DNA from 4 places in the Kocuria kalidii genome. Region 3 is predicted to be linked to each of the others. Evidence: riboswitches for the same ligand, from Rfam matches in the RefSeq annotation. Region 3 holds a riboswitch; each other region holds the start of a gene.
The links. A riboswitch is a leader RNA that binds a small molecule or an ion and turns the genes downstream of it on or off. The one in region 3 is predicted to bind S-adenosylmethionine.

Region 1: it holds a riboswitch for S-adenosylmethionine, as region 3 does, so the genes downstream of both, ACH9D3_RS07330 (PLP-dependent transferase) here and ACH9D3_RS12820 (MetQ/NlpA family ABC transporter substrate-binding protein) in region 3, are expected to answer to the same signal.
Region 2: it holds a riboswitch for S-adenosylmethionine, as region 3 does, so the genes downstream of both, ACH9D3_RS06730 (cobalamin-independent methionine synthase II family protein) here and ACH9D3_RS12820 (MetQ/NlpA family ABC transporter substrate-binding protein) in region 3, are expected to answer to the same signal.
Region 4: it holds a riboswitch for S-adenosylmethionine, as region 3 does, so the genes downstream of both, ACH9D3_RS06895 (methylenetetrahydrofolate reductase) here and ACH9D3_RS12820 (MetQ/NlpA family ABC transporter substrate-binding protein) in region 3, are expected to answer to the same signal.

What each region holds. Positions count from the first base shown of each region.
Region 1 covers NZ_JBISWJ010000049.1:3,070-9,993, forward strand. Annotated here, with positions in the region: gene ACH9D3_RS07320 (thiamine pyrophosphate-dependent enzyme) at 1-716, opposite strand, end outside; gene ACH9D3_RS07325 (Lrp/AsnC family transcriptional regulator) at 975-1,427, shown strand; SAM riboswitch class IV at 1,537-1,658, shown strand; gene ACH9D3_RS07330 (PLP-dependent transferase) at 1,697-3,025, shown strand; gene ACH9D3_RS07335 (cystathionine gamma-synthase) at 3,034-4,230, shown strand; gene ACH9D3_RS07340 (rhodanese-like domain-containing protein) at 4,252-5,175, shown strand; gene ACH9D3_RS07345 (DUF2867 domain-containing protein) at 5,141-6,712, opposite strand.
Region 2 covers NZ_JBISWJ010000044.1:22,789-29,712, reverse strand. Annotated here, with positions in the region: gene ACH9D3_RS06740 (MFS transporter) at 1-774, opposite strand, end outside; gene ACH9D3_RS06735 (cobalamin-independent methionine synthase II family protein) at 1,066-2,283, opposite strand; gene ACH9D3_RS06730 (cobalamin-independent methionine synthase II family protein) at 2,358-3,560, opposite strand; SAM riboswitch class I at 3,574-3,679, opposite strand; gene ACH9D3_RS06725 (3-hydroxybutyrate dehydrogenase) at 3,871-4,635, shown strand; gene ACH9D3_RS06720 (IclR family transcriptional regulator) at 4,755-5,534, opposite strand; gene ACH9D3_RS06715 (3-oxoacid CoA-transferase subunit A) at 5,677-6,420, shown strand; gene ACH9D3_RS06710 (CoA transferase subunit B) at 6,417-6,924, shown strand, end outside.
Region 3 covers NZ_JBISWJ010000086.1:12,929-19,852, reverse strand. Annotated here, with positions in the region: gene ACH9D3_RS12845 (DivIVA domain-containing protein) at 1-40, shown strand, start outside; gene ACH9D3_RS12840 (DUF485 domain-containing protein) at 205-585, shown strand; gene ACH9D3_RS12835 (sodium:solute symporter family transporter) at 589-2,220, shown strand; gene ACH9D3_RS12830 (GlsB/YeaQ/YmgE family stress response membrane protein) at 2,444-2,713, shown strand; gene dxr (1-deoxy-D-xylulose-5-phosphate reductoisomerase) at 2,829-4,103, shown strand; SAM riboswitch class IV at 4,147-4,263, shown strand; gene ACH9D3_RS12820 (MetQ/NlpA family ABC transporter substrate-binding protein) at 4,363-5,253, shown strand; gene ACH9D3_RS12815 (ATP-binding cassette domain-containing protein) at 5,250-6,293, shown strand; gene ACH9D3_RS12810 (methionine ABC transporter permease) at 6,290-6,924, shown strand, end outside.
Region 4 covers NZ_JBISWJ010000044.1:60,383-67,306, forward strand. Annotated here, with positions in the region: gene ACH9D3_RS06880 (FMN-binding glutamate synthase family protein) at 1-370, opposite strand, end outside; gene ACH9D3_RS06885 (SRPBCC family protein) at 459-953, opposite strand; gene ACH9D3_RS06890 (ArsR/SmtB family transcription factor) at 957-1,313, opposite strand; SAM riboswitch class I at 1,642-1,748, shown strand; gene ACH9D3_RS06895 (methylenetetrahydrofolate reductase) at 1,819-2,757, shown strand; gene metE (5-methyltetrahydropteroyltriglutamate--homocysteine S-methyltransferase) at 2,814-5,261, shown strand; gene ACH9D3_RS06905 (ABC transporter transmembrane domain-containing protein) at 5,335-6,924, opposite strand, start outside.

The sequences.
Region 1 (6,924 bases), on a different contig from region 3:
GCGAGGCTCGGCGCCGCGGACTGCTGGGACAGGGGCACGGAGATCGCGTAGCCGTTGTTCTGCACGAAGAACACGACCGGCAGCTTGAACACGGCCGCGAAGTTGAGGGCCTCGTGGAAGTCGCCCTCGCTGGTCGCGCCGTCGCCGCACATCGCGAGGACCACGGTGTCCTCCCCGCGCAGCTTCGCGGCGTGGGCCACGCCCACCGCGTGCAGCAGCTGGGTGGTCAGCGGCGTGGACTGGATGCCCACCCGGTGCTCGTGCGGGTCGTAGCCGCCGTGCCACTCGCCGCGGAAGATCGCCATGACCTGCATGGGGTCCACGCCCTTGGTCATGACCGCCACGGTGTCCCGGTAGGTGGGGAACAGCCAGTCGCCCTCCGCGAGGCACAGGGCCGCCGCCACCTGGCAGGCCTCCTGGCCGTGGCTGGACGGATAGACGGCCATGCGGCCCTGGCGGACCAGCGCGGAGTTCTGGTCGTTGACCCGCCGGCCGACCACCAGCTTCTCGTAGGCGTCCAGCAGCACCTCGGGGTCGGGCAGCGGGTACTCGTGGCCGGGGCCGGTGCCCTGCTCCTCGGGGGCGAGCAGGCGCCCGTCCGGGTCGACCATGCGGATCTCGCCGCGGGCCGGGAGCATGTACTGCTCCGGCGTGATGCCGAAGCTCTGGGAGGCCCGGAGGATCGGGTCCTCGGGGGTCTCGACGGTCTGGCTCATGGTGTCCCCTCGGTCGGTCCCCGGTCGCGGGGAGGCAGGAAGGATGGGAAGGCTGGGAAGCCTGAAAACTGGGAGGGCTTCGTCTCCCCAGTATGCGAACAGGCGAGGGTTCGTATCCACGGAGGGGGGAAAGTGCAGAATAGTGAGCAGGTCGGCGTGATCTCCGTGGACGAAATGTCCTAGTGTGGCGTGGAGCACATGCATTCGTCCGACACGCTGCGGACGCTGCGCCCGCCCCCCACCCCGAAGGAGCCCCCCGTGCCCTCGACCCCCGTGCCGCTGGACGAGACCGACCAGAGGATCCTCGCGGAGCTGTCCCGGGACGCCCGGCAGTCGGTGACGGCCATCGCCGCGGCCGTGCACGTCTCCCGCGCCCACGCCTACGCCCGCATCAACCGGCTCCGGGACGAAGGGGTGATCCTGCGCTTCAGCACCGTGATCGACCCGGTGCGGGCGGGCCTGCAGGCCTCCGCCTACGTGACGCTCAAGCTCCGGCAGAACACCTGGCGGGAGCTGTGCGCCCAGCTCCGGGCGATCCCGGCCGTGCAGCACATCGCCCTGGTCGGCGGGAACTTCGACGTCATGCTGCTCGTGCGGGCGGTCGACACCGTGCACCTGCGGCAGGTGATCTTCGAGCACATCCAGCAGCTGCCCGGCGTGGTGGACACCCAGACGTTCCTGGTCTTCGAGGACATCGACACGAGGGCCTGACCGGGGTCCCGCGCCCGCGCCCCGCCGTGACGACGTCATGAAGCGTCACGGTCGTCATCTTCCGACGCAGGGAGACATCCGACTACCTCTGCGCATAGTGTCGTTCCAGCTTCACGAGACGTGACCGCGAAGCTCCGACTTGGTCACGCACCAACCCCATGCTCATCGGGTGGTTCGGATGAGGAAGCGGCCTGCATCTTCCGCGGCGTGCCCACCGGGCCGGTGCGGACGACCGGTGCGGGTAAGAGCAAGCGCACAGGAGCAGCGCCATGTCCACCCCCGTGACAGTCCACGACCTCGCGACCCGGCAGATCCACGCCGGCACCCAGGACGACGTCACCCAGCGCACCCTGACGGTGCCGATCTACCAGACCGCGGCGTTCGAGTTCCCGGACTACGAGGCGGCCCGGCAGATGTTCGCCCAGACGCGGGCGGGCTTCACCTACACGCGCACCGGCAACCCCACGGTGGCCGTGCTCGAGCAGCGCATCAGCGACCTCGAGGGCGGCGCGGGCGCCGTGGCCACCGGCTCCGGCCAGTCCGCCGTGGCCGTGGCGCTGCTGGCCCTGCTGGGCCAGGGCGCCGGCAAGCACCTCGTGGCCTCCGAGAAGCTGTACGGCGGGACGGTGGACCTGCTCACCGACTCCTTCGCGGACTTCGGCATCGAGGTCGACTTCGTGGACCCCACGGCCCCCGCGGCGTGGGCGGCGGCCGTGCGCCCCGACACCCGGGCGTTCCTGCTCGAGTCGATCGGCAACCCGCTGGCCACCCTCCCGGACCTGCCCGGGATCGCCGACGTCGCCCGGGCGGCCGGGGTGCCCGTCGTCGTCGACAACACCCTCGCGTCCCCGGTCCTGTACCGGCCGCTGGAGAAGGGCGCCGACATCGTGGTGCACTCCGCCACCAAGTTCCTGGGCGGGCACGGCAACGCGCTCGCCGGGGCGGTCGTGGACGGCGGGACGTTCGACTGGTCCGCGCGGCCCGGGAAGTGGCCGCAGTTCACGCAGGCCCGCGCCCGCTGGGGCGGCCGGAGCCTGGTCGACAAGTGCGCCGGCGCCAGCCCCTACCTGCACCTGGTCCGGGCCAAGTACGTGCACGACCTCGGGACCACGCTGTCCCCGTTCAACGCCAGCCAGATCCTGCAGGGCACCGAGACCCTCGACCTGCGCGTGGCCCGCCACACGGCCTCGGCGCTGGCGGTGGCCGAGTTCCTCGCCGGGCACCCCGCCGTCGCCCGCGTCCACCACCCCGGCGTGCCCGGGGACCCCGGTGCCGGGATCGCGGCCCGGGACTTCCCCCTCGGGACCGGCTCCGTGTTCTCCTTCGACCTCGCCGCCCCGGACGACGCCGTGGGGCCGTTCATCGACGGGCTGCGGCTGTTCAAGCTGGTCGCCAACGTCGGGGACACCCGCAGCCTCGTGTCCCACCCGGCGGCCATGACGCACTGCCGCCTGACCCCCGAGCAGCGCCGGGCCGGCGGCATCGCCGAGACCACGGTCCGGCTGTCGATCGGCCTCGAATCGCCCCAGGACCTCGTGGCCGATCTCGGCCAGGCCCTCGACACGGTCCTCGAGACCGTCCAGACCTCCCGGAAGTGAGCCCCGTCATGACGTCCTCCACCGAGACCCGCACCCGCCCCCGGGGCTTCACCACGACCGCCGTCCACGCCGGCCAGCAGCCCGACCCGCTGACCGGGGCGGTCATCCCGCCGATCTACCAGACCTCGACCTTCGCCCAGGACGGGATCAACGTGCTGCGCGCCGGGCACGAGTACAGCCGCGGCTCCAACCCCACCCGCAGCGGCTTCGAGGAGCAGCTCGCGGCCCTCGAGCGGGGCGAATGCGGATTCGCGTTCGCATCGGGGATCGCCGCCGAGGACGCGCTGCTGCGCGCGGTGCTGCGCCCGGGCGACCACATCGTGCTCGGCGCCGACGGCTACGGCGGCACCAACCGGCTGATCACCAAGGTCCTCGCCCCCTGGGACATCGGGCACACGGCCGTGGACATCGCCGACCTCGACGACGTCCGGGCGGCCGTGCGGGCGGGGACCACGAAGGTGCTGTGGCTCGAGACGCCGTCCAACCCGCTGCTCGGCATCGCCGACGTGGCCGCCTGGGCGCAGCTCGCCCGGGACGCCGGGGCGCTGCTGGTCGTCGACAACACCTTCGCGTCCCCGTACCTGCAGAACCCGCTCGAGCTCGGCGCGGACGCCGTGGTGCACTCCACCACCAAGTACATCGGCGGGCACTCCGACGTGCTCGGCGGCGCCGTGGTGGTCGGGGCTGCCGAGTGGCGCGGCGTCCCCCTCGCCGAGGCGGTCGGCTTCCAGCAGTTCGCCGCCGGTGCCGTGGCCGGGCCCCAGGACAGCTACCTGGCCGCCCGCGGGCTCAAGACCCTGAGCCTGCGGATGGAGCGCCACCAGGACAACGCGCAGCGGATCGCCGAGTGGCTGCTGGAGCGACCGGAGGTCTCCCGGGTGCTCTACCCCGGGCTGCCCGGGCACCCCGGCCACGCGCTCGCCGCCGCGCAGATGCGCGGGTTCGGCGGGATGCTCTCCTTCCGGCTGGCCGGCGGGGAGGGTGCGGCCCGGGCGGTGGCGGAGGGCACCCGGCTGTACTCGCTGTCCGTGAGCCTGGGCGGCGTGGAGTCCCTGATCTGCTACCCCTCCGAGATGACCCACGCCTCCGTCCGGGGCACTGCGCTGGCCGTGCCCGTCGACCTGGTGCGGCTCTCCGTGGGCATCGAGGACGTCGAGGACCAGCTGGAGGACCTCGAGCGGACGCTCACCGGCGCCACCGCCTGACCCGGCACTAGCCTGGAGCACATGAGCACCGGCACCCCGCAGAACAGCACGCCCCAGGACAGCGCCGCGCAGCACGACGCCCTGCTCGAGCCGCCCGGGCCCCTGGTGGGCACCGACTGGCTCGCCGAGCACCTCGACGACCCCCGGCTCGTGCTCGTGGACGCGAGCTCCACGATGAACCGGGTCGAGGAGGCCATCCCCGGGGCGCTGCTCCTGGACCTGGACGGGCCCTTCTCGGACCCGTCCTCGGACCTGCCGCACACGATGCCCACGGCGGAGCGCCTGACCGCCGCGGCCCGTGCGCTCGGGATCTTCCGGACGAGCACGCTCGTCGCCTACGACGGCAAGGGGGTCTTCGCGTCCGCCCGCGTCTGGTGGATGTTCCGGGCCGCGGGCCTCGACCGCGTCGCCGTCCTCGACGGCGGCCTCCCGGCGTGGGCCGCCGAGGGCCGGCCCACCGCGGCGCACGCCGCACCCCCCGCGGATCCGGGGGACGTCGAGCTCGCGCCCCGCGAGGGGTTCTTCGCCGGGGCGGAGGACGTCGCCCGGGCGCTCGAGGACCCCGGCGCCGGCGTCCTCGACGCCCGTTCCGCCGGCCGGTTCGCGGGCACCGAGCCCGAGCCGCGGCCGGGCCTGCGCCCGGGGCACATGCCCGGGGCGGTCAGCCTGCCGTACACCGACCTGCAGGACGCCCGCGGGCGGCTGCTGCCGGTGCCGCGGCTGCGGGAGCGGATCGACGCGGCAGCACCCGGGGGGCGGCGCATCGTCACCAGCTGCGGCTCGGGGATCACCGCCTGCGTCCTGGCGCTGGCCGCCCACCTGGCCGGCCGCGAGGACGTCGCCGTCTACGACGGCTCCTGGAGCGAGTGGGGACGTCCCGGTCCCCGGCCCGTGGAGGGCCCGGAGGGGATCAGCCCCGGTCCGGGGTCCGGCCCGCAGGGGTGATCCGCTCGGCCGCCTGCTCCGCCTGCTCCGCCTGCTCCGGCTGATCCGCCGCGCCGGGCCCGGGATCGTCCAGCGCGGCGGCCGTGGCGAGGATGTTGCGGGCCATGGACGGGAAGATGAACCCGTGGAAGGGCCACACGCCCCACCAGTAGAGCCGCCCCGGCAGGCCCCGCGGGAAGAAGATGGCCCGCTGCATGTACCGGCTGCCCTCGCCGTCGGGCTCCACGGACAGCTCGAGCCACGCCCGGCCGGGGGCCCGCATCTCGGCGTGCAGGAGCAGCTTGTGCCCCTCCTCCATGTCCTCGACGCGCCACCAGTCCACGTACTCGCCCACCTGGAGGTCCGTGGCGTCGCGGCGGCCCCGGTTCAGGCCGGCCCCGCCCACCAGCTTGTCCATCACTCCGCGGACCCGCCACGCCAGGGACAGGGAGTACCAGCCGTTGCGCCCGCCGATGGACTCGATGACCCGCCACACCTGCTCCGGCCGCGCCGGGCCCGTGCGGCTGCGCTCGTCCACGAACACCGTGCGCCCCGCCCAGTCCGGGTCCGACGGAAGAGGATCCGCGGCGCTCTCGGACGAGCCGTAGTGGACGTCCCACGTGGTCTCCACGGAGTTGTCCTCGATCTTCTTCAGCGCGAGCGCCACGGCACGGCGGTACCCGGCCAGCCCCTCGGGGGGCTGCGGGATGTAGTCGTCGATGTCGTGCTCGTCGGCCACGGCGTCGTGCTGCAGCGACTGGACGAGCGGCACGGCCAGGGCCAGCGGGATCGGCGTGACCATGCCCACCCAGAACCCGGACAGCCGGGGCGCCGGGAGGGGGAGGTGGAAGACGACGCGCCGGCGCAGCCCGGCGACCCGGGCGTAGCGGCGCATGGCGTCCGCGTAGGTCATGACGTCGCGGGAGCCGATGTCGAAGGTGCGGTTGAGCCCCTCCGGCAGGTCCATCGCGCGGACCAGGTAGTACAGCACGTCGCGGACGGCGATGGGCTCGATGCTGTTCGTCACCCAGGACGGCGCCGGCATGATCGGGAGGGTGTCGCCGAGGTGGCGGATCATCTCGAAGGACGCCGAGCCGGAGCCGATCACCACGCCGGCCTGCAGGACCACCGCGGGGACGGGGCTCTCGAGCAGGATCTCGCCCACCCGGACCCGGGAGCGCATGTGCTGGGACAGCTCCTCCCCCTGGGGGTGCAGGCCCGAGAGGTAGACGATGCGCCGGACCCCGGCCCGCTCGGCCGCCCGGACCACCGTCCGGGCCATCTCGGCCTCCTCCTCCTCGAACTGCCGGGAACCGCCCATGGAGTGCACCAGGTAGTACAGGGTGTGGACGTCCTGGCACGCCGCGGTCATGCCCTCGAGGTCGTTGAGGTCCGTCTCGGCGACCTCCACCTGGTCCCGCCACGGCACGGCGCGCAGCTTGCCGGGAGACCGGACGGCCACGCGCACGGAGTGCCCGGCCTCGACCATCCTGGGCGCCAGGCGCCCTCCGACGTAGCCGGTGGCACCGGTGATGAGGACGCGCTGGGGAGAGGTCATGGCCTGCCTTTCGTGCGGGTTCCGCGAGCGTATCAACGCCGCCTGACAGGACCCCGCGCCGGGCGTCCTCCCGGCCGCGCCGCGGCAGGCGGCGCCGGCGCTCCGGCACGCGGAGCGGAGGTGCTCCGGCACGCGGAACGGCCGCGGTGCCGGAGCACCGCGGCCGTTGCGTGCTCCGAAGCGCCGCAGGCCGATCAGGAGCAGGGGGTCGA
Region 2 (6,924 bases), on a different contig from region 3:
GAAGATCAGGGCCGCGAGCGTGACCTCCTTGGAGTTGTGCTTGAACAGCTGGCCCAGGGGAGCGGAGGACTCCTTCTTGCGCAGCTGCATCTCCTTGAACACCGGGGACTCGTCGACGGTCTTGCGGATCAGGTAGCCGACCACGATGAGCAGCACGGAGGAGAGGAACGGGATGCGCCAGCCCCACGCCTGGAAGTCCTCGGGGGTCATCATCGAGGTGAGGGCGAACATGAAGCCCGTGGCCAGGAGCATGCCGATCGGCACGCCGATCTGCGGGTAGGCGCCGAAGAGCCCGCGCTTGTTCCGCGGGGCGTGCTCGACGGACATCAGGGCCGCGCCGCCCCACTCGCCGCCGGCGGAGAAGCCCTGCATGATGCGCAGGATCACGAGGAAGATCGGGGCCCAGATCCCGATCGTGGCGTAGGTGGGCAGCAGGCCGATCAGCATCGTCGCGACGCCCATGCCCACCAGGGTCAGGACGAGGACGATCTTGCGGCCGTACTTGTCGCCCAGGTGGCCGGCGACGACCGCCCCGAGCGGGCGGAACAGGAAGCTGATGCCCAGGGAGGCCCAGGCGACGACCTGGGCGAGGCCGGCGCTGTCCTCGTTCAGGGGCGCGAAGTACAGGGGGGCCAGGACGAAGGCCGCGGCCTGGGCGTAGATGAAGAAGTCGTACCACTCGATGGTGGTGCCCACGAGGGTGCCGGCGAGGACCTTGCGCTCCTCGCGCGACATCTCGTGCCGCCCGGCCGGGGCGGAGGAAGTGTGGGCCATGGGATCTCCAGTGTGGTCGGGGACGGTGACGTCCTCGCGGAACCGAACGAGTAATAACCGAACGTTCGGTAGTTCAAGGAGATCCTACGGGTCGAGGTGACCCCTGTCACTATCGGTGCGGAACCATCGGGATCTGTAGCACCAATGTGACACGGGCCGCCCGGGCACGGCCGTGGCCGTCCACGGACCGCCCGCCCGGACCGAGGCCCCACCGGCCCGGGCGTCGCCCGCCGGACGCGGCCGGGCCCGGTCCTCCCGAGGAGGACCGGGCCCGGCGGCGGGGGCGGGGGCTCAGCCGAAGAGCCGGTCCGACGCCAGGCGAGCGCCCTCCACGAGGGACCCGAGCTTGGCCCACGCGATCTGCGGGTGCAGGCGCCCGCCCAGTCCGCAGTCGGTCGACGCGACGACGTTCTCGCGGCCCACCACGGAGGCGAACTGCTCGATCCGGTCCGCCACCAGTTCGGGGTGCTCCACCACGTTCGTCGAGTGCGAGACCACGCCGGGGATGATCACGCGGCCCTCGGGCAGCTGGTGGTCCCGCCAGACCTTCCACTCGTGGGCGTGGCGGGCCGAGGCCCCCTCGAACGTGTAGCCGCCGGCGTTGATGGTCAGCATGAGGTCCACGATGTACTTCAGCTCGAGGTCCGTGGTGTGCGGTCCGTGCCAGGAGCCCCAGCACAGGTGGAAGCGGACCTGCTCCTCGGGGATCCCGCGCAGCGCGTGGTTGAGCGCCTCCACGCGCAGCCGCGTGAACGCCAGGTAGTCCTCGACCGTGGGCTCCGGGTTGACCTGGTCCCACGACTCCGCGATGGAGGGGTCGTCGATCTGCACGATCAGCCCGGCGCCGGTGATCGCCAGGTACTCCTCGCGCATCGCGTCGGCGCACGCGTACACGAGCTCCTCGTCGGTCCGGTAGTACTCGTTGGTCACGCGCGCGCAGGAACCGGGGGAGAGCGCGGCCACGAAACCGGTCTCCGCGCCGGTGGCCGCCATGGCGGCCCGGAGGTTGCGGACGTCCGAGGCCACGGCGTCCTGGCCCGTATAGGTCAGCGGGCCGGTGATCTTCGGCTGCGTGGTGGAGGAGCGGCCCGTGAGGATGCCCGACGCCGGGTCCTCGTACGCCTCCCGGAAGCGCTCGCGGTCCCGGCGGTCGGGAAAGCTCGTGAGCACGATGTTGCCGGGCGAGGAGCGCTTCTGCACCGTGGAGGCCCAGCGGTCCTCGTCGGACGGGGTGAGTCCGCCGAGGCGGGAGAAGGAGTAGTTCCACCAGGCGCCGTAGTCGACCGCGCTGGACATGGTGTGCCCGTACTCGCCGTCGTTGACGACGTCCACGCCGGTCTCGCGCTGCCGGCGGACCACGTCCTCGACCCCCACGGCGAGCTCGTCCGTGAGCCGCTCGACGTCGATGGCCCCCTCGGCGTGCTGCCGGTTCGCCTCGAGCAGCCGCGGGGTGCGCGGCAGCGAGCCCACGTGGGTGGTCCGCACGCGATCGGTGTTCTGCATGGTCATGGGTGTCCTCCCGGGAACTGGGGTTGGCGCAGGGGGTGCGACAGAGGGGTGCGGCAGGGTGCGCGGGCGGCGGGTCAGGCCCAGAGCCGGCGCGTGGCCAGCTCGGCGCCGCGGGCGAGCGTCTCGAGCTTGGCCCACGCGATCTGCGGATGGATGCGACCGCCCAGGCCGCAGTCGGTCGAGGCGATGACGTTCTCCCGGCCCACGTGGCGGGCGAACCGCTCGATCCGGTCGGCCACCAGCTCGGGGTGCTCCACGACGTTGGTGGCGTGGGAGACGATCCCCGGGATGATGACCTTGCCCTCGGGCAGCTCGTGGTCCTGCCAGACCTTCCACTCGTGCTCGTGCCGGGCGTTGGCGGCCTCGAAGCTGTAGCCGCCCGCGCGGATGGAGAGCATGAGCTCCACCAGGTGCTCGAACCCGAGGTCCGTGGTGTGGGGCCCGTGCCAGGAGCCCCAGCACAGGTGGAAGCGGACCTGCTCCTCCGGGATGCCCTCGAGGGCGTAGTTGAGGGCCTCGACGCGCCTGCGGGTGAACGCCAGGTAGTCCTCCACGCTGGGCTCGGGATTGACCTGGTCCCAGGTCTCCGCGATGGAGGGGTCGTCGATCTGCACGATCAGCCCGGCGTCGGTGATCGCCCGGTACTCCTCGCGCATGACCTCGGCGCAGGCGGTCAGGACCTCGTCCTCGTCCGCGTAGTGGGTGTTCTCGAGGCGGGCGCACGAGCCCGGGGACAGCGCGGCGAGGTAGCCCTCGCTCGCGCCGGTGGACTCCAGGGCGGCCTTGAGGTTGCGGATGTCGGCCTCCAGCGCCGCGTGGCCCGTGTACTTCAGCTTCCCGGTGATCTTCGGGAACGGCGCCTGCTTGCCGACGGTGATCCCCGAGGCCGGGTCCGTGTAGGCGTCGCCGAAGGCCTGCCGGTCCCGGCGGTCCCCGAAGCTCGTCAGCACCACGTTGCCGGGGCTCGAGCGCTGCGGCTCCTGCTCCCAGAGGTCGACGTCCCCCGGGGTGAGGCCCGAGATCCGGGCGAAGACGTAGTGCCACCAGGCGCCGTAGTCGACCTCCGAGGCCATGACGTGGCCGTACTCGCCGTCGTTGACGACGTCGACCCCGAGGTCGTGCTGCCGGCGGACCACGTCGGCCACCGAGTCCTGGAGGAGCCGGTCGTACCCGGCCTCCGGGGCGGCGCCCCTCGCCCGGTTCGCCCCGAGCAGCGCGGGGGTCCGGGGGAGGGACCCGGCGTGGGTCGTGAGGATGCGGTCGGCGCTGTGCAGCACGGGGCGTACGTCCTTTCCATCGGTCCTGGCGGTAGCACCGGGGCGGAGGGCTCGGGGGCCCTCTGCGCGGGTTGCTGCGGCGTCGTCGAGCCAGGTCTCTCGGCCGCTCTGGATGGTGACCCTGTCATCCAAGCGCACGCGTGCGGATTGCGCCATTCGGCGCCCGGATGACGCACATGACGCCGTGTGACGCGGTCCGGGGCCGGCTCGCGGTCGGCGTCGTCCTCCCGAACATGGCCCGGGTCACATAGCGTGGCGGTGATCCGTGCCCCTCACCCCGCGGGCACGACGGACCAGAGGGAGGACTTCCATGTCCCAGACGCACCAGCAGCGCGACCTCGAGGGCCGCACGGCGCTCGTCACCGGCGGTGCGAGCGGCATCGGCCTGGCGGCGGCCAGGGCCCTCGCCGGCTCGGGCGCCCACGTGGTGGTGGCCGACGTCGACGAGGCCGGCGCGCAGCGCGTCGCCGACGAGCTCGGCGGCCGCGCGTGGGCCGTCGACCTGCTCGACACCGCGGCGCTCGCGGACCTGAGCCTCGAGGTCGACGTCCTCGTGAACAACGCCGGGATCCAGAAGGTCGCTCCCGTCCAGGAGTTCGACCCCGCGGACTTCCACCGGATCCTCGTGCTGATGCTGGAGTCCCCGTTCCTGCTGGTCCGCGCCGCGCTGCCGCACATGTACGCCCGGGGGTGGGGCCGGGTCGTCAACGTCTCGTCCGTCCACGGCCTGCGCGCCTCGCCGTACAAGAGCGCCTACGTCTCGGCGAAGCACGGACTGGAGGGACTGTCCAAGACCGTGGCGATGGAGGGCGCCGCCCACGGGGTGACCAGCAACTGCGTCAACCCCGGCTACGTGCGCACCCCGCTCGTCGAGAAGCAGGTCGCCGACCAGGCGAAGGTGCACGGCATTCCCGAGTCCGAGGTGGTGGAGCGGATCATGCTCGCCGAGACGCCCGTCAAGAAGCTCGTGGACCCGGAGGACGTCGGCAGCCTCGTGGCCTGGCTGGCCGGCCCGCACGCCTCCATGGTCACCGGGGCGTCCTACACGATGGACGGCGGCTGGACGGCGCGCTGACGTCCCGCCCCGCCGCCGGGGAACCGGCCCGGCGGCGGGCCGGCCGCTCTCCGTCCGGCCGCTCTCCGGCGGCCGGCCGGGCCGTCCGGCCGTGCACCGTCCGGCGGTGGGCCGCCCGCTCAGCGGTGGCCCAGCTCGCGGGAGAGCCGGTGGGCCTCCGTGAGCAGGGCCCGTCCCAGGGGCTCCCGGCGCTCGCCGGTGAACCGGGGCTCGATGCCCGTGAGGCTCAGCGCGTACACGGGCGCTCCCGTGGCGTCGAAGACCGCCGCGGCCATGCCCCAGCTGCCCTCGACGATCAGCCCCGGGTTCACCGCGAAGCCCTCCCGCCGCACGTCGGCGAGCAGCTCCCGGATCCGCTCGGGCGTGTGCTGGGGCCCCCACCCGGCGCGGGCCCCGGCCGTGGCGGCGAGGACCCGGTCCACCTCCGCGTCCCGCAGGTGCGCCAGGACGGCCAGCCCGGCCGAGGCCACGCCGAGCGGCAGCCGCAGTCCCTCGTAGAGGACGTGCGAGCGGATGGGGAAGGCGCCCTCCACGCGCGCCAGGCAGACGGTCTCCAGCCCGCGGCGGACGGAGAGGAACGCGCTCTCGCCGGTGGACTCCGCGAGCCGGCGCAGCGAGGGCCCGGCCAGCTCCCGGATCGGGAAGCGGTGGGCCGCGACGGCGCCCAGGACGTACAGCTCCGGGCCCAGCTGCCAGGTGCCGGTCCCGGCGGCGCGGTCCACGAGGCCCTCCTCGGCCAGTCCCGTGAGCAGCCGGTGCACGGTGGGGCGGGTCAGCCCGGTCCCGGCCGCGAGCTCCGCGACCGTGCTGCCCTGCTCCCGCCCCGCGACGGCCCGCAGCAGCTGGCCCACCCGGTGGACCACCTGTGTCCCCGAACCCGTCGTCCGCTCCAGTCCCATGACTCCACTATATGGACACCGAGGGCATGATCGGCCGGATGCTGAGGAGAAGTGCCGTCATCCCGGCGGTGCTGTTGACCGGTATGTGGAGGCTCCCTAGATTGAGTGCTGGATCACAGTCGGACGACAGGAAGGGGCGAGGGTGTCCAAGGTCAGGAACAGCGCCGCCGAGCTGCTGGCGGAGAGCCTGCGGGACGGCATGACGCTCGCCGTGGGCGGGTTCGGGCTCAGCGGGATCCCCCGGGACCTCATCGACGCGGTGCGGGACTCCGGGGTCACGGACCTCACGGTGGTCTCCAACAACATGGGCGTGGACGGCAAGGGCCTCGGGGTCCTGCTCGAGAACCGACAGGTCCGGAAGGTCCTCGCCTCCTACGTGGGCGAGAACAAGCTGTTCGCCCAGCAGTACCTGGACGGCGAGCTCGAGGTCGAGTTCAATCCGCAGGGCACGCTCGCCGAGCGGCTCCGGGCCGGCGGCGCGGGCATCCCCGCCTTCTACACGAAGACCGGCGTCGGCACCCTCGTGGCCGAGGGCAAGCCGCACACCGAGTTCGACGGCGAGACCTACGTGCAGGAGCGCGGCATCGTCGCCGACGTCGCCCTGGTCCACGCCCACACCGGCGACGCCGACGGCAACCTCGTCTACCGCTACACCGCGCGCAACTTCAACCCGGTGGTCGCCACGGCCGGACGGGTCACCGTCGCCGAGGTCGAGCACCTCGTCGAGGTCGGCGGGATCCACCCGGACCACGTCGCGACCCCCGGGGTCTACGTCCAGCACGTGGTGCAGTACAGCGGCGCCCCCAAGGACATCGAGCAGCGCACCGTCCGCCCGCGGCCCGCGGCGGCCGGGACGTCCTCCCAGCGAAACGGAGACCAGGCATGAGCTGGACCCGCGACGAGATGGCGGCGATCGCCGCCGTCGAGCTCTCCGACGGCGACTACGTCAACCTCGGCATCGGCATCCCCACCCTGGTGGCCAACAACCTGCCCGAGGGCGTGGACGTGGTGCTCCAGTCCGAGAACGGGGTGCTCGGCATGGGCCCGTTCCCCTACGAGGGCGACGAGGACCCCGACCTCGTCAACGCCGGCAAGCAGACCATCACCCTGCAGCCCGGGGCCTCGATCTTCGACTCCGCCACCTCCTTCGGGATGATCCGCGGCGGCCACGTCAAGATCGCGATCCTCGGTGCCATGCAGGTCTCCGGCACCGGCGACCTCGCCAACTGGATGATCCCCGGCAAGATGGTCAAGGGGATGGGCGGGGCCATGGACCTGGTGGCCGGCACCCCGCGCGTCGTCGTGCTGACCGAGCACGTGACCAAGGGCGGCGCCGCGAAGATCAAGACCGAGTGCGACCTCCCGCTCACCGGGGTGCGCGTGGTCGACC
Region 3 (6,924 bases):
CCTGGACCGTGCCGTCGAGCTGCTCCTGGCGCTGCGCTGAACCGGGCGACCCGACGCCACTGTGTATACATGCCGGAGCGGGGCTGGGCCAAAAACACGGGATCGTGTCGTCCGGGACCCTCCGGAGTGAGCAATTCGGCGTTTCATCTTGCCCCTCTGCATACAACGGCCTACTGTGGGCCACATCACATGAGGAGGTAGCCCATGTCCAACCAGCCACCCATCGACGCCGACGAGCTCGTCGCCGACGTCGACTTCCCCGCGGCCCAGCGGTCGCCCGAGTTCCAAGAGCTGCGGAAGACCCACCGCGGCTTCGTCTTCCCGCTCGCGATCGTCTTCCTGGTCTGGTACCTGCTGTACGTGGTGCTCGCCATGTACGTGCCGCAGCTGTTCGCCATCCAGGTCGTCGGCAACGTCAACCTGGGCGTGATCCTGGGCCTGCTCCAGTTCGTCACGACCTTCGCGATCACGGGCGCCTACGTGGCCTTCGCCAACCGCAAGCTCGACCCGAAAGCCACGGCCATCCGAGAGCGCCTCGAGCCCAGCCTCGGCCCCACCGGCGGCGCCCACGGACAGGAGAACTGATCGATGAACCCCCTGCACTCCGCGCTCGCGCCCATGGCGACCGCCACCACGGAAACGGTCGGCACGCCATGGATCAACATCTCCATCTTCGGCGCGTTCGTCGTCGTCACGATGGTGGTCGTCCTCCGGGCCTCCAAGTCCACGGCCACGGCGGCCGACTACTACGCCGGCGGCCGCGGCTTCAGCGGCACCCAGAACGGACTCGCCATCGCGGGTGACTACCTCTCGGCGGCGTCCTTCCTGGGCATCGTCGGCGCGATCGCCATCCAGGGCTACGACGGGTTCCTGTACTCCATCGGCTTCCTCGTGGCCTGGCTCGTGGCTCTGCTGCTCATCGCCGAGCTCCTGCGCAACACCGGCAAGTTCACGATGGCCGACGTCCTGTCGTTCCGCCTGCGCCAGCGCCCCGTGCGCGTCGCGGCGTCCATCTCCACGCTCTCCGTGTCCGCGTTCTACCTGCTGGCCCAGATGGCCGGCGCCGGCGCGCTGGTGTCGCTGCTGCTCGGCATCGGATCCCGGACGGGCCAGTCGCTGGTCATCGTGGTCGTGGGCGCGCTGATGATCGTCTACGTGCTCGTGGGCGGGATGAAGGGCACCACCTACGTGCAGATCATCAAGGCCGTGCTCCTCGTCTCCGGCGTGGCGGTGATGACCGTCTGGATCCTGGCGCTGTACGGCTTCAACTTCTCCTCGCTGCTCGGTGACGCGGTCGCGGTCTCCGGCAACCCGGCCATCCTGGAGCCGGGCCTGCGCTACGGGGCCACGGAGACCAGCAAGCTGGACTTCATCTCCCTGGGCCTCGCCCTCGTCTTCGGCGCCGCGGGCCTGCCCCACGTGCTGATGCGCTTCTACACGGTGCCCACGGCCAAGGAGGCCCGCACCTCGGTGGTCTGGGCGATCGGGCTCATCGGCCTGTTCTACCTGTTCACCCTCATCCTCGGCTTCGGTGCGGCGGCCCTCATCGGCGCCGAGCGGATCCAGGCGGCGCCCGGCGGCGTGAACTCCGCGGCCCCGCTGCTGGCGTTCGAGCTGGGCGGTTCGCTGCTGATGGGCATCATCGCGGCGGTGGCCTTCGCCACGATCCTCGCGGTCGTCGCGGGCCTGGCCATCACGGCCTCGGCCTCGTTCGCCCACGACATCTACACCAGCGTCATCAAGAAGGGCGACTCCGACCCCCGCAAGGAGCTCAGGGTCGCCAAGACCACGGTGGTGGTCATCGGCCTCGTCTCCATCGCGGGCGGCATCGGTGCGCAGGGCCAGAACGTCGCGTTCCTCGTGGCGCTCGCCTTCGCGGTCGCGGCCTCGGCGAACCTGCCGACCATCCTGTACTCCCTGTACTGGCGGCGCTTCACCACCCGCGGCGCGGTCTGGTCCATGTACGGCGGCCTGATCATGTCGGTGGGGCTCATCATCTTCTCCCCGGTCATGTCCGGCACCGAGACGTCGATGATCCCGACGGCCGACTTCGCGTGGTTCCCGCTGCAGAACCCGGGCATCGTCTCGATCCCGGCCTCCTTCCTCCTCGGCTTCATCGGCTCCATGACGGAGCGCCGTCTCGAGGACCCGGTCAAGCAGTCCGAGATGGAGGTGCGCTCCCTCACAGGCATCGGTGCGGAGAAGCCCGTCGCCCACTGACGTCCTCCCCGCTCCCACCTGGAGCGACTCCCGGCCCGCCCGGAGCCACGGCTCCCCGGGCGGGCCGGTTCGCGTTCCCGACACGGCCGAGAATTCCCGAAAGTAAAAAGACAGGTGGCTGACCGTCGGTTAGGGTGGGTTCAGAAGCAACGTCAGGGTATTCCAGGGATACTCACCGGTTGCGTACAATGAAAGTCCCTCCCGGGACGGATAAGGAGCAGTCATGGGAATTCTCGGTTGGATCGTCCTCGGCCTCATCGCCGGCGCCCTCGCCAAGCTCATCATGCCGGGCAACCAGGGTGGCGGCATCATCGTCACCATGATCCTCGGCATCGTCGGAGCCCTCCTCGGAGGCTTCATCGGCTCGCTGATCGGCATCGGCAGCATCGACAGCTTCTGGGACCTGGGCACCTGGATCACCGCGATCGTCGGTGCGCTCATCGTGCTGTTCATCTGGGGCCTCATCACCGGCCGCAAGGGCCGCGCCCACTGATCGGACTCCCAGCGGGTGTCGAGGCCCCACTCACCGGAGACGGTGGGTGGGGCCTTCGTCGTACCCGGTCCTGCGGCGGGCCGGCGACCCCTCGGCACTGGGAGATACTGGGGCCATGACAGCCCCCGCCTCCTCGCCCCGCACCCGCTCCACGCCCGAGCTGCGCGCGCTCGCCGCCGCCGGCCCCCGCCGGATCAGCGTCCTCGGTTCGACGGGCTCGATCGGCACGCAGGCGCTCGACGTCGTGCGGGCCGTCCGTGAGCTCGACGGCGCGGCCCCGTTCACCGTGGTCGCGCTCGCGGCCGGGGGGCGCCACCCGGAGCTGCTGGCGGAGCAGGCCGTCGAGACCCGCGCGGCCCTCGTGGCGACGAGCGGGACCGGCCGGGACGCGGCCCGGCTGGCACGGCTGATCGCGGAGTGCGCGTCGGCCGCCGGGGCCACGGACTACCGCCCGGACGTCCTGCACGGACCCGATGCGGCATCGGCGGCCGCGGCCCACCCGGACGCCGACCTCGTACTCAACGGGATCACCGGCTCCATCGGACTCGCCCCCACGCTGGCGGCGCTGCGGGCCGGGCACAAGCTCGCCCTGGCGAACAAGGAGTCGCTGATCGCCGGAGGGGCTCTCGTCAAGGAGGCCGCGGCGGCCACCGGGGACCCGGACGCGCTGATCCCCGTGGACTCCGAGCACTCCGCCCTCGCGCAGGCGCTGCGCGGCGGCACCGCCGGAGAGGTGGACCGGCTCGTGCTGACGGCCTCCGGCGGCCCCTTCCGCGGCCGCTCCCGGGCCGAGCTCGAAGCGGTCACCCCGCAGGACGCGCTGCGCCACCCGACGTGGGACATGGGCCTGATGGTCACGACCAACTCGGCCTCCATGGTGAACAAGGCGCTCGAGGTGCTCGAGGCGCACCTGCTCTTCGACGTCCCGCTCGAGCGCATCGACGTGGTGGTCCACCCGCAGTCGGTCGTGCACTCCATGGTGCAGTTCGTGGACGGCTCGACGATCGCCCAGGCCTCGCCGCCCGACATGCGCCTGCCCATCGCGCTGGGCCTGGCCTGGCCGCACCGGGTGCCCGGCGCGGCCCCGGCGTGCGACTGGACGCGCGCCGCCGAGTGGACCTTCGAGCCGCTGGACCGGCAGGCGTTCCCCGCCGTGGACCTCATCAAGGCGGCGGGGGAGCGCGGCGGCACGTGCCCCGCGGTCTTCAACGCCGCCAACGAGGAGGCGGTGCAGGCCTTCCACCACGGCCGGATCCGCTTCCCGTCCATCGTGGACACGGTCGAGACGGTGCTCGGCGAGCACGAGGGGACCGGCAGCCCGGACCTCGAGGCGGTGCTCGAGGCCGAGCGCTGGGCCCGGCGCCGCGCCCACGAGGTCCTGGCCCGCTGACCGGCCCGGATTGGTCCCGCCGTACGTGCTAGTGTGTCCGGCGGATGACGAGTCCCAGCGCGAAGCCCTGGCTTGCTGGGCGGCAACCCTCTCCCGTAGTGGGGTGCCCCAGGTGAACCATCCGGCACCGGCCATCGACGGCCGGCGGCAAGTACGGTTCGACCGTGGACCCGCCCTCCGGCGTGCCCTCGACCGTGGCCGCCGTCCGTGATGCACCGGTGGGAAGCCCCGACATCCCGGACCCACGGAAAGGCACGACATGCGATCGCAGCGCCTCACCTTCTTCGCCCTGGCCACCACCCTCGGCCTCACCCTCACCGCCTGCGGCGGGGAATCCGGCACCAGCGCCGAGAACCCGGCCGACGACGGCGTCGTCACCATCGGCGTGGTGGGCGAGAACTCCACCCACGAGGCGCTGCAGCAGGTGGCGGAGGAGAACGGCGTGACCGTCGAGTACGTCTCCTTCAGCGACTACCAGCAGCCGAACCCCGCCCTGAGCAGCGGGGAGATCGACCTGAACTGGTTCCAGCACCCCGCGTTCCTCGCCGACTACAACAACAACGCCGAGGACACCATCACGCCGGTCGGCTCGACCTCGATCTACCCGCTGGGACTGTACTCGGAGGAGTACACGTCCTTGGACCAGTTCCAGGAGGGCGACACCGTGGCCGTGCCCAACGACTCGATCAACCTCTCCCGCGGCCTGCTCGTGCTGGAGGAGGCCGGCCTGATCCGCTTCACCTCCGAGACCACGGCCCCGACCGAGTTCGACATCGACGAGGAGAACTCCACCGTCTCCGTCACCCCGGTCTCGGCCGAGCAGACGGTGCTCTCCCTGGACTCCGTCCAGGGCTCGATCGTGAACAACGACTTCCTCGCGGACGCCGGACTCGACGCCGACGACGCGCTGTTCGAGGACGGCGCCGACAGCGAGGGCGCCCGCGCCTACGTCAACCTCTTCGCGGCCCAGGAGCAGTGGGCCGAGGACGAGACCCTGCAGCAGGTCGCCGGGTTCTACCACGACCCCGCCGTGCTCGAGGCCGAGGCCAACGAGACCGACGGCACCGCGGTGCCGCTGCAGCTCGAGCAGCAGGAGCTCGAGGACATCACCACCCGCTACGCCGAGGACCTGCAGGGGCAGTCGGAGTGACGGGTGCGGATCCGATCGTCCGGTTCGCCGGGGTGAGCAAGACCTTCGTGGTCGGCACCGGCCGCTCCCGCCGCGAGGTCACCGCCGTGGAGGACGTCACGCTCGACATCCGCCGCGGTGAGATCTTCGGCGTGATCGGCTACTCGGGCGCCGGCAAGTCCACGCTCGTGCGCCTCATCAACGGGCTCGAACCGGTGACGAGCGGCACCGTGGAGGTCGACGGCCGCCGGGTGGACGGGCGCACCGAGCCGCAGCTGGCGTCGCTGCGCCGGGACATCGGCATGATCTTCCAGCAGTTCAACCTCTTCACCTCGAGGACCGTGGCGGGCAACGTCGAGTACCCGCTCAAGCGGGCCGGCTGGCCCAAGGAGCGGCGCCGGCAGCGGGTCGCCGAGCTGCTCGAGTTCGTGGGCCTGAGCGAGCGGGCCCGCAACTACCCGGAGCAGCTGTCGGGCGGGCAGAAGCAGCGCGTGGGCATCGCCCGTGCGCTGGCGTCCAACCCCAAGCTGCTGCTCGCCGACGAGTCGACGAGCGCGCTGGACCCGGAGACCACCCAGGAGGTGCTGCAGGTGCTGCAGCGGGTCAACCGGGAGCTGGGCATCACGATCGTGCTCATCACCCACGAGATGGAGGTCGTGCGCGCGATCGCCGACCGCGTGGCCGTGATGGAGAACGGGCGGGTCGTGGAGCACGGCAGCACGGCCGAGGTGTTCTCCCGGCCGAGCACGCAGACCGCACGGCGCTTCGTCTCGTCGGTCATGCACACCGAGCCCGGCCCGGACGAGGTGGAGCGGCTGCGGCGCACCCACCACGGCCGGCTCGTGTCCGTGGACGTCCGGGACGACACCGACATCGGCGGGATCCTCTCCGACGGCGTCACCCGGGGCGTGCGCTTCACCATCGCCTTCGGGGGGATCAGCGTGCTGCAGGAGCAGTCCTTCGGCGCGCTCACGTTCGAGCTGCAGGGGGCCGACGACGCCGTGGACCAGGTGGTCGCCGAGCTCGCCCGGGTCACGACCGTGCGGGAGGTGGCGGCATGACGGACTGGTCGGTCCTCGGACCCGAACTGCTCAAGGCCGTCGGGGAGACCCTGTACATGGTCACGGCGACCCTGGTGCTCGCGGGCCTCCTGGGCCTGCTCGTGGGCACGGGCCTGTACGTCACCCGGCGGGGCAGCATCCTGGAGAACCGGGTGGTCTTCACGGCGCTGAACGTGCTCGTGAACTTCGTCCGGCCCATCCCGTTCATCATCCTGCTCGCGGCCCTGGGACCGCTGACCACCGCGGTGGTCGGCTCCCGGCTCGGCCCCAACGCGGCGATCTTCGCGATGACCATCGGGGCGACCTTCGCGGTCGCGCGCATCGTGGAGCAGAACCTGGTGGGGGTCGACCCCGGTGTGGTCGAGGCGGCGCGGTCCATGGGCGTGTCCCGGTTCAGGATCATCACCACGGTGATCCTGCCCGAGGCGCTGGGGCCCCTGGTGCTCGGCTACACCTTCCTCGTCATCGGCATCACGGACATGTCCGCGATGGCCGGTGCCATCGGCGCCGGGGGCCTGGGCGACTTCGCCCTGCGCCTGGGCTACCAGCGGTTCAACGACGAGGTGACGTGGGCCGCGGTGGCCGTCATCATCCTGCTCGTCCAGTCGGTGCAGTTCTTCGGCAACTGGCT
Region 4 (6,924 bases), on a different contig from region 3:
GGAGGTACTCGTAGCCCATCCGGTTCACCTCGCGCTCGGTGCCGAAGGCCTTGTCCCCCATGGTGCCCTTGGCCCGGGCGTAGACCAGGGACCGCGTGTCGCGGTCGAAGGGCTTGCCGTCGAAGTTGCGCTCGATGAAGTACTGCTGGATCTCCGGGCGGATGGACTCCAGGAAGAAGCGCATGTGCCCCAGGATCGGGTAGTTGCGCAGGATCGAGTGCTTCGTCTGGACGACGTCCCACACCCCGACCACCAGCAGCACGAGGACCACCGGGACGAGGAGCCACCAGCCGTTGGACCCGAGGGAGGCGGCCAGGACCAGGAGCAGCGTCAGCACCAGGAGGAGCGCCAGCACCAGGAATCGCATCATGGGTCCGATCGTAGCCGCGCACCGCGTGGCGCACGTCACACCCGGCCGATGTCGTCACGCCCGTCGACCGGGGTCGCGGGGTCCGCGGTCAGGTCCCGTCCCGTGCGGGCCGCCGGGAGAGCAGCTCCTCGAGCCGCTCGTAGCCGTCGGCCATCCCGCTCTCCATGCCGGAGGCGGCCATGCCGTCCCGGGCCTCCTGGGAGGGGTGGACGACGTGGCCCCGCAGCCGGCAGCGGCCGTCCGCGAGCTCGTCGAAGCGGAGGAACTCCAGACTGACCACGTCCGGGTAGCCCCCGAACTCGAAGGTCTGCACGACCAGCTCGTTCTCGCGGACCGTGTGCAGCACGCCCCGGAAGGCGTAGGTGACGCCGTCCGGGCCGGTGTGGTGGTACTCGTAGGCCCCGCCGGACCGGAAGTCGTAGGAGGAGACGTCGATGTTCGTGCCGCGGGGACCGAGCCACTCCCGCAGCAGGGCGGGGTCCGCGTGGGCGCGGAAGACCTCCGCGACCGGGTGGTCGAGCTCGCGCTCGTAGTCGATGTAGGGAAGTCCGTCGGGGACGGTCAGGTGCAGAGGATGTCCCATGGTTCAGTCCTGGGTGTGCTCGCCGCGGTCTGCGGCTCGGGTGTCGAGCACGGCGTCGAGGCGGCGGAACTGCTCCTCCCGGACCAGCCGGTACCGGTCGATCCAGGCGGTGAGCGCCTCCAGCCGTGCGGGGTCCAGGTGGACGGGCCGGCGCTGGGCGTCACGGGTGCGCGTGACGAGCTGCGCCTGCTCGAGGACCTGGATGTGCTTCGAGACCGCCTGCTTGGTGATCGCGAAGGGTTCCGCCAGTTCGGTGACCGTGGCCGGGCCGCGGCTGAGCCGGGCGACGATGCGGCGGCGGACCGGGTCGGCGAGAGCCAGGAAGGCCCTGTCGAGGAGGTCGTCGTCGCCGGGGTCCACGGTGTTTGTCAACTGATTCCTTGATCAACCTGTTGGTTGTCCAAGACTAGATCGCCGGCACGGGCACGGCAAGGGCCGAGACCGGATCGTGACGGGGCAGGCGTCCCCGCCGGTCTGCGGCGGGCTCGCCGTGGACCGCCCCGCGGGACCCCGCCGTCCGTGCTGCGCCGCGTGCCGTGCGCCCGTGCTGCGCCGTGGCGTGCGGCTCGTGCGTCGCCGTGCGTCCGTGTTGCGCCATGTGACGCGGTGGTCGTCACAGTCGGGGCGTCGGCGTCTTCTGCGCGCCCGGACTTGGCCTCGCGGCGGGCAGCCGCTGGAATGGGTCCTGCATCTATCCAGAGCGGCCGAGAGACCTGGCTCGTCGACGCCGCAGCAACCATCCGCGCACCCCGCCACGGGGACGCGGAACGGTGCTCCCGCCAGGACCGATGGAGCTGTCGCTTCCCCCCGGGTCCGCCCCGGGAGGGTTGCCGCCCTCCCTCGGGGTGACCCTTGGAGGAAGAACGTGACACCACGCCCGATCGCCCGGCCGGCGCCGCCGTCCCTGTCCTACGAGCTGTACCCGCCCCGCAGCGCGGCCAGCGCCGACACGCTGCTGCGGACCATCGAGGAGCTCGAGCCGACCCGCCCCGACCACGTCGCGGTGACCTACAGCGGGGACGAGCAGCGCCGGGACAGCTCCCTCGCCCTGCTCGACCACCTCCTGGCCCGCACCTGCCTGCGGCCGCTGGCGCACCTCACCTGCGTCGGCAGCACGCGGGCCGAGCTGGAGGACACCGTGGACACCCTGGTCCGGCGCGGCGTCCGGGGCGTCCTGGCCCTGCGCGGCGACCTGGACCCGGGGGCCGAGCCCGGCGAGCTCCCGAACGCCGGCGACCTCGTGGAGCTCGTGCGCGAGGTCGAGCAGCGCCACGGCGCGGCCCTGGCGGCCGGCCGGCTCGCCGTGGGCGTCGCCGCGTACCCGTCCCGGCACCCGGAGTCCCCGTCGTTCCGGCACGACATCGAGGTGCTGCTCGCCAAGCAGCGCGCGGGGGCGGACTTCGCGATCACCCAGGTCTACTTCCGCCCGCAGCGCTACGAGCGCCTGGTCGCGGCGGCGCGGGCGGCCGGGGTGAGCATCCCGATCGTCCCGGGGATCATGCCGGTCACCGACCCGCGGCGGCTGCGCACCCTGTGCCGTCTGGCCGGCCTGGCGCCCCACCCCGGATTGGCCGCCGCGCTCGAGGACGCACCCGGGCCCGCCGAGCGGCACCGCGCGGGCGTGGCCTTCGCGGCCCGGCTCGCCCGCGCGGCCCTGGACGCCGGCGCGCCCGGGCTGCACCTCTACACCTTCAACGAGCACCGGGCCGCGCTCGACCTGCTCGAGCGCGTGGACCTGCCCCGCGTCCCGCACGTTCCCGTCCCGCTCGACGACCTGCTCGACGACCTGCTGCTCCCCGCCTGAGCACGCAGGTCCCCACCGTTCCGCACGACCCCACGCCACCTTCTCAGGAGACCACCGTGAGCACCCAGCAGACCACGTTCCCCATCGCCGTTCCGCCCGCCGTTCCGTCCGCCTTTCCGTCCGCCACCATCACCGGCTACCCCCGGATCGGCCGCCGCCGCGAGCTCAAGAAGGCCCTCGAGGCCTACTGGGCCGGGCGCTCGGGCCGCGACGCGCTCGAGTCGGCCGCCGCCGAGCTGCAGCTGGCCACCTACCGCCGGCTCGTGGAGCTCGGCCTCGGCGCGCAGGACTCGTCCCTGCCGGCGGCGTTCCCCCTCTACGACCAGGTGCTGGACACCACCGTGGCCCTCGGCGCGGTCCCGTCCCGCTTCGCCGACCTCGCGGACCCCGACGGCCGCCTCGACCTCGACGCGAGCTTCGTGCTGGCCCGCGGCGACGCCGGGCGCGCTCCCCTCGAGCTGACCAAGTGGTTCGACACCAACTACCACTACCTGGTCCCCGAGATCGGCCCGGGCACCCCGTTCCGCGCCACCGCCGACCGGCTCGTGGCCGACGTCCGCCGCGCCGCCGCGCACGGCTTCACCGTCCGCCCGGTCCTCGTGGGCCCGGTGTCCTTCCTCCTCCTGGCCAAGGCCGACGACGACGCCCCCGCCGGCTTCGACCCGCTGCAGCGGCTCCCCGACCTGCTCCCGGTGTACGCGCAGCTGTTGCGGGACCTCGCCGCGGCCGGCGCGGACTGGGTGCAGCTCGAGGAGCCGGCCCTCGTGGCGGACCAGCACGTGCCCACCGAGGAGCTCGCCCCGTCCGTGTGGGACGCCTACACGACGCTGACCGCCGTGACCGGGCGCCCGCAGCTGTTCGTGACCACCTCCTACGGCTCCCCCGGGCCGCTGCTGCACCCCCTGGCCTGCTCCGGCGTGGAGGCGCTGCACCTCGACCTCGTCGAGGGCGCGGCCCCGACGACCGAGGAGCTGGAGTTCTTCCAGGGCGAGGACTCCGCCGTGCTCGTGGCCGGGGCCGTGGACGGGCACAACGTGTGGCGGGCCGATCTGGGCGGCCGGCTCGCCCGGCTCGGGGAGCTGGCCAGCGGGGGCGCCCGGGTGTCCGTGGCCAGCTCGACCTCGCTGTTCCACGTCCCGCACGACGTCGCCGAGGAGACCGGGCTGGACCCGCTGCTGCGCAGCTGGCTCGCGTTCGCGGACCAGAAGGTCGGCGAGGTCGTCACCCTCGCCCGCGGCCTCGCCGACGGCGAGGAGTCGGTCGCCGGGCAGCTGGCCGAGGCGGCCGAGGCCCGTCGCACCCGCGAGGGGGCGGCGGGGGTCCGCGACGCGGCCGTCCGGGGGCGCGCGGCGTCGCTGAGCGCCGCGGAGATCGGACGGTCCCCGGCGGAGGTCCGCCGGATCGCGCAGGAGGGCCGGTCCTTCACGGCGTCGGGCCCGCTCCCCCCGCTGCCCACCACCACGATCGGCTCGTTCCCGCAGACCCCCGAGGTCCGTGCCGCCCGCGCCCGGCACCGGGCCGGACGCCTTCCGGACGCCCGGTACGACGAGTTCCTGCGCGAGGAGATCGAGCGGGTCGTGCGGCTGCAGGAGGAGCTGGGCCTGGACGTGCTGGTGCACGGCGAGCCCGAGCGCAACGACATGGTCCAGTACTTCGCCGAGCACCTCGACGGCTTCGCGACCACCGTCCACGGCTGGGTGCAGTCCTACGGCTCCCGCTGCACCCGCCCGTCGATCCTGTGGGGCGACGTCAGCCGGGAAGGCGAGGGCCTGCGCGGCGAGGCGTTCACGGTGCCGTGGATCGGCCACGCCCAGTCCCTCACCGACCGGCCGGTCAAGGGCATGCTGACCGGACCGGTGACGATCCTCGCGTGGTCCTTCGTGCGCGACGACCAGCCGCTCGGGGAGACGGCGAACCAGGTGGCGCTCGCGCTGCGGGACGAGGTCGCGGACCTCGAGGCCGCCGGGATCGGGATCATCCAGGTGGACGAGCCGGCGCTGCGGGAGCTCCTGCCCCTGCGGCGGGCCGACCAGCAGGCCTACCTCGACTGGTCGGTGGACGCGTTCCGCCTGGCCACCTCGGGGGTGCGGGACGGGACCCAGATCCACACCCACCTGTGCTACTCGGAGTTCGGCGAGGTGGTCGGCGCGATCGACGGCCTGGACGCCGACGTCACGAGCATCGAGGCGGCCCGGTCCCGGATGGAGGTGCTCACCGACCTCGAGGCCGCCGGCTTCTCCCGGGGCATCGGCCCGGGCGTGTGGGACATCCACTCCCCGCGCGTGCCCTCCCGGGAGGAGGTCGAGCAGCTGCTCGAGCGGGCCCTCGAGCACGTCCCGGCGCGGACCCTGTGGGTCAACCCGGACTGCGGCCTGAAGACCCGCGGCTACGAGGAGACGAAGGCGTCGCTGGAGCACCTCGTGGCGGCGGCCCGGACCGTCCGCGAACGCGTGGTCCAGCCGGCGGGCCGGCCGCTGATCGTCCAGCACGGCACGCGCGGCTGACCCCGGGCACACCGTTCGACCCGCGGGTGCCCGCGTGACCACGAGGGTTCGTGGTGACGCGGGCACCCGGGGGTCACGGGGCGGAGGCGCCGACCGCCGCGGCGCCGGCGTCCCGGCCGGTCCGCCCGGCCAGCAGGGCGAACGGGCCGCCGGCCCCGCGCAGCTCGCGCGGCGCGCCGCGCTCGGCGATGCGGCCGCCCGCGAGCACCACCACCTGGTCGGCGTTCTCGACCGTGGAGAGCCGGTGGGCGATGGTCAGGGTGGTGCGGTCGGCGGCCAGCCGGTCGAGGGCCTCCTGGACCTGCGCCTCGGTGGTGTTGTCCAGCGCGCTGGTGGCCTCGTCGAGGACCAGCACGGGCGGGTTGCGCAGCACGGTCCGCGCGATGGCCAGGCGCTGCTGCTCCCCGCCGGAGAAGCGGTGGCCGCGGGCGCCGACCACCGTGTCCAGCCCGTCCGGCAGGCCGGCGACGGTGTCGGCGATGCGCGCGGCGCCCAGGGCGCGCCACAGCTCGGCGTCGGAGGCGCCGGGATCGGCGAGCAGGAGGTTGGCGCGCACCGTGGCGTGGACCAGGTAGGTCTCCTGGGAGACGACGCCCACGATCCGGGCGAGGTCCGCCGGATCGATGTCCCGCACGTCGACGCCGTCGATCGTCACCCGCCCCGCCGTGACGTCGTTGAGCCGCGGCAGCAGGGAGCCGAGGGTGCTCTTCCCGGATCCGGTGGGCCCGACGACCGCCGTGGTGGTGCCCGCCGGCAGCACCAGGTCGACGTCGTGCAGGACGTCGGCCCCGTCGTCGTAGGCGTAGCGCACGCCCTCGTACCGGACCTCCCCGCGCACGGCGGCCGGGTCCAGCCGGACGGGAGCGGCGGGCGGGACGATCTGCGGCTCGAGGTCGAGGTACTCGAAGATCCTGCTGAAGAAGGCGAGCGCGGACACCCACTGCACACCGATGTTCAGCAGACCCATCACGGGCCGGAAGACGGCCCCCTGCAGCGCGGTGAAGGCCACGAGGGTGCCGATGGTCATCCCGCCGCCGGTGGCCGGGAAGCCGGCGGCCAGGTAGATCACGGCGGGGATCGCGGCGAAGACGATCTGCATGGTGGCCATCCGCCAGCGCCCGGCCAGCTGGCTGCGCAGCTCCAGGTCCACGAGGCGGTCGGAGCGCTCCGTGAAGCGGGCCGCATCCCGTGCGGTGGTGCCCAGGGTCTTGGCGAGCCGGACCCCCGAGACGGACAGGCCCTCCTCGACCTGGGTGTGGAGCGCCGCGAGCTCCCGCTGGCGCTCCTCGGTGACGTCCCGGCGGATCAGCGCGACGCGGCGCGAGATCCAGACCGCCGGCGGCAGCACGAGCAGGGAGACGAGGCTCATCGACGGGGAGAGCGCCACCATGGCCACGGCGGTCGCCACGGCGGTGGTGAGGTTGGACGCCACCCCCGTGGCGGAGCTCGTGACCACGGACTGCATCCCGGCGATGTCGTGCGTCAGCCGCGACTGCACCTCCCCGCCCCGGGTCCTGGTGAAGAACCCCAGGGACTGGGCCTGCAGGTGGGTGAAGAGCTGCACGCGCAGCGCGTGCATGACCTGCTGCCCCATGGTGGTGGCCATCCAGGTCTGGACCACGCCGATCACGGAGGTCAGCGCCGCGACCCCGACCATCGAGGC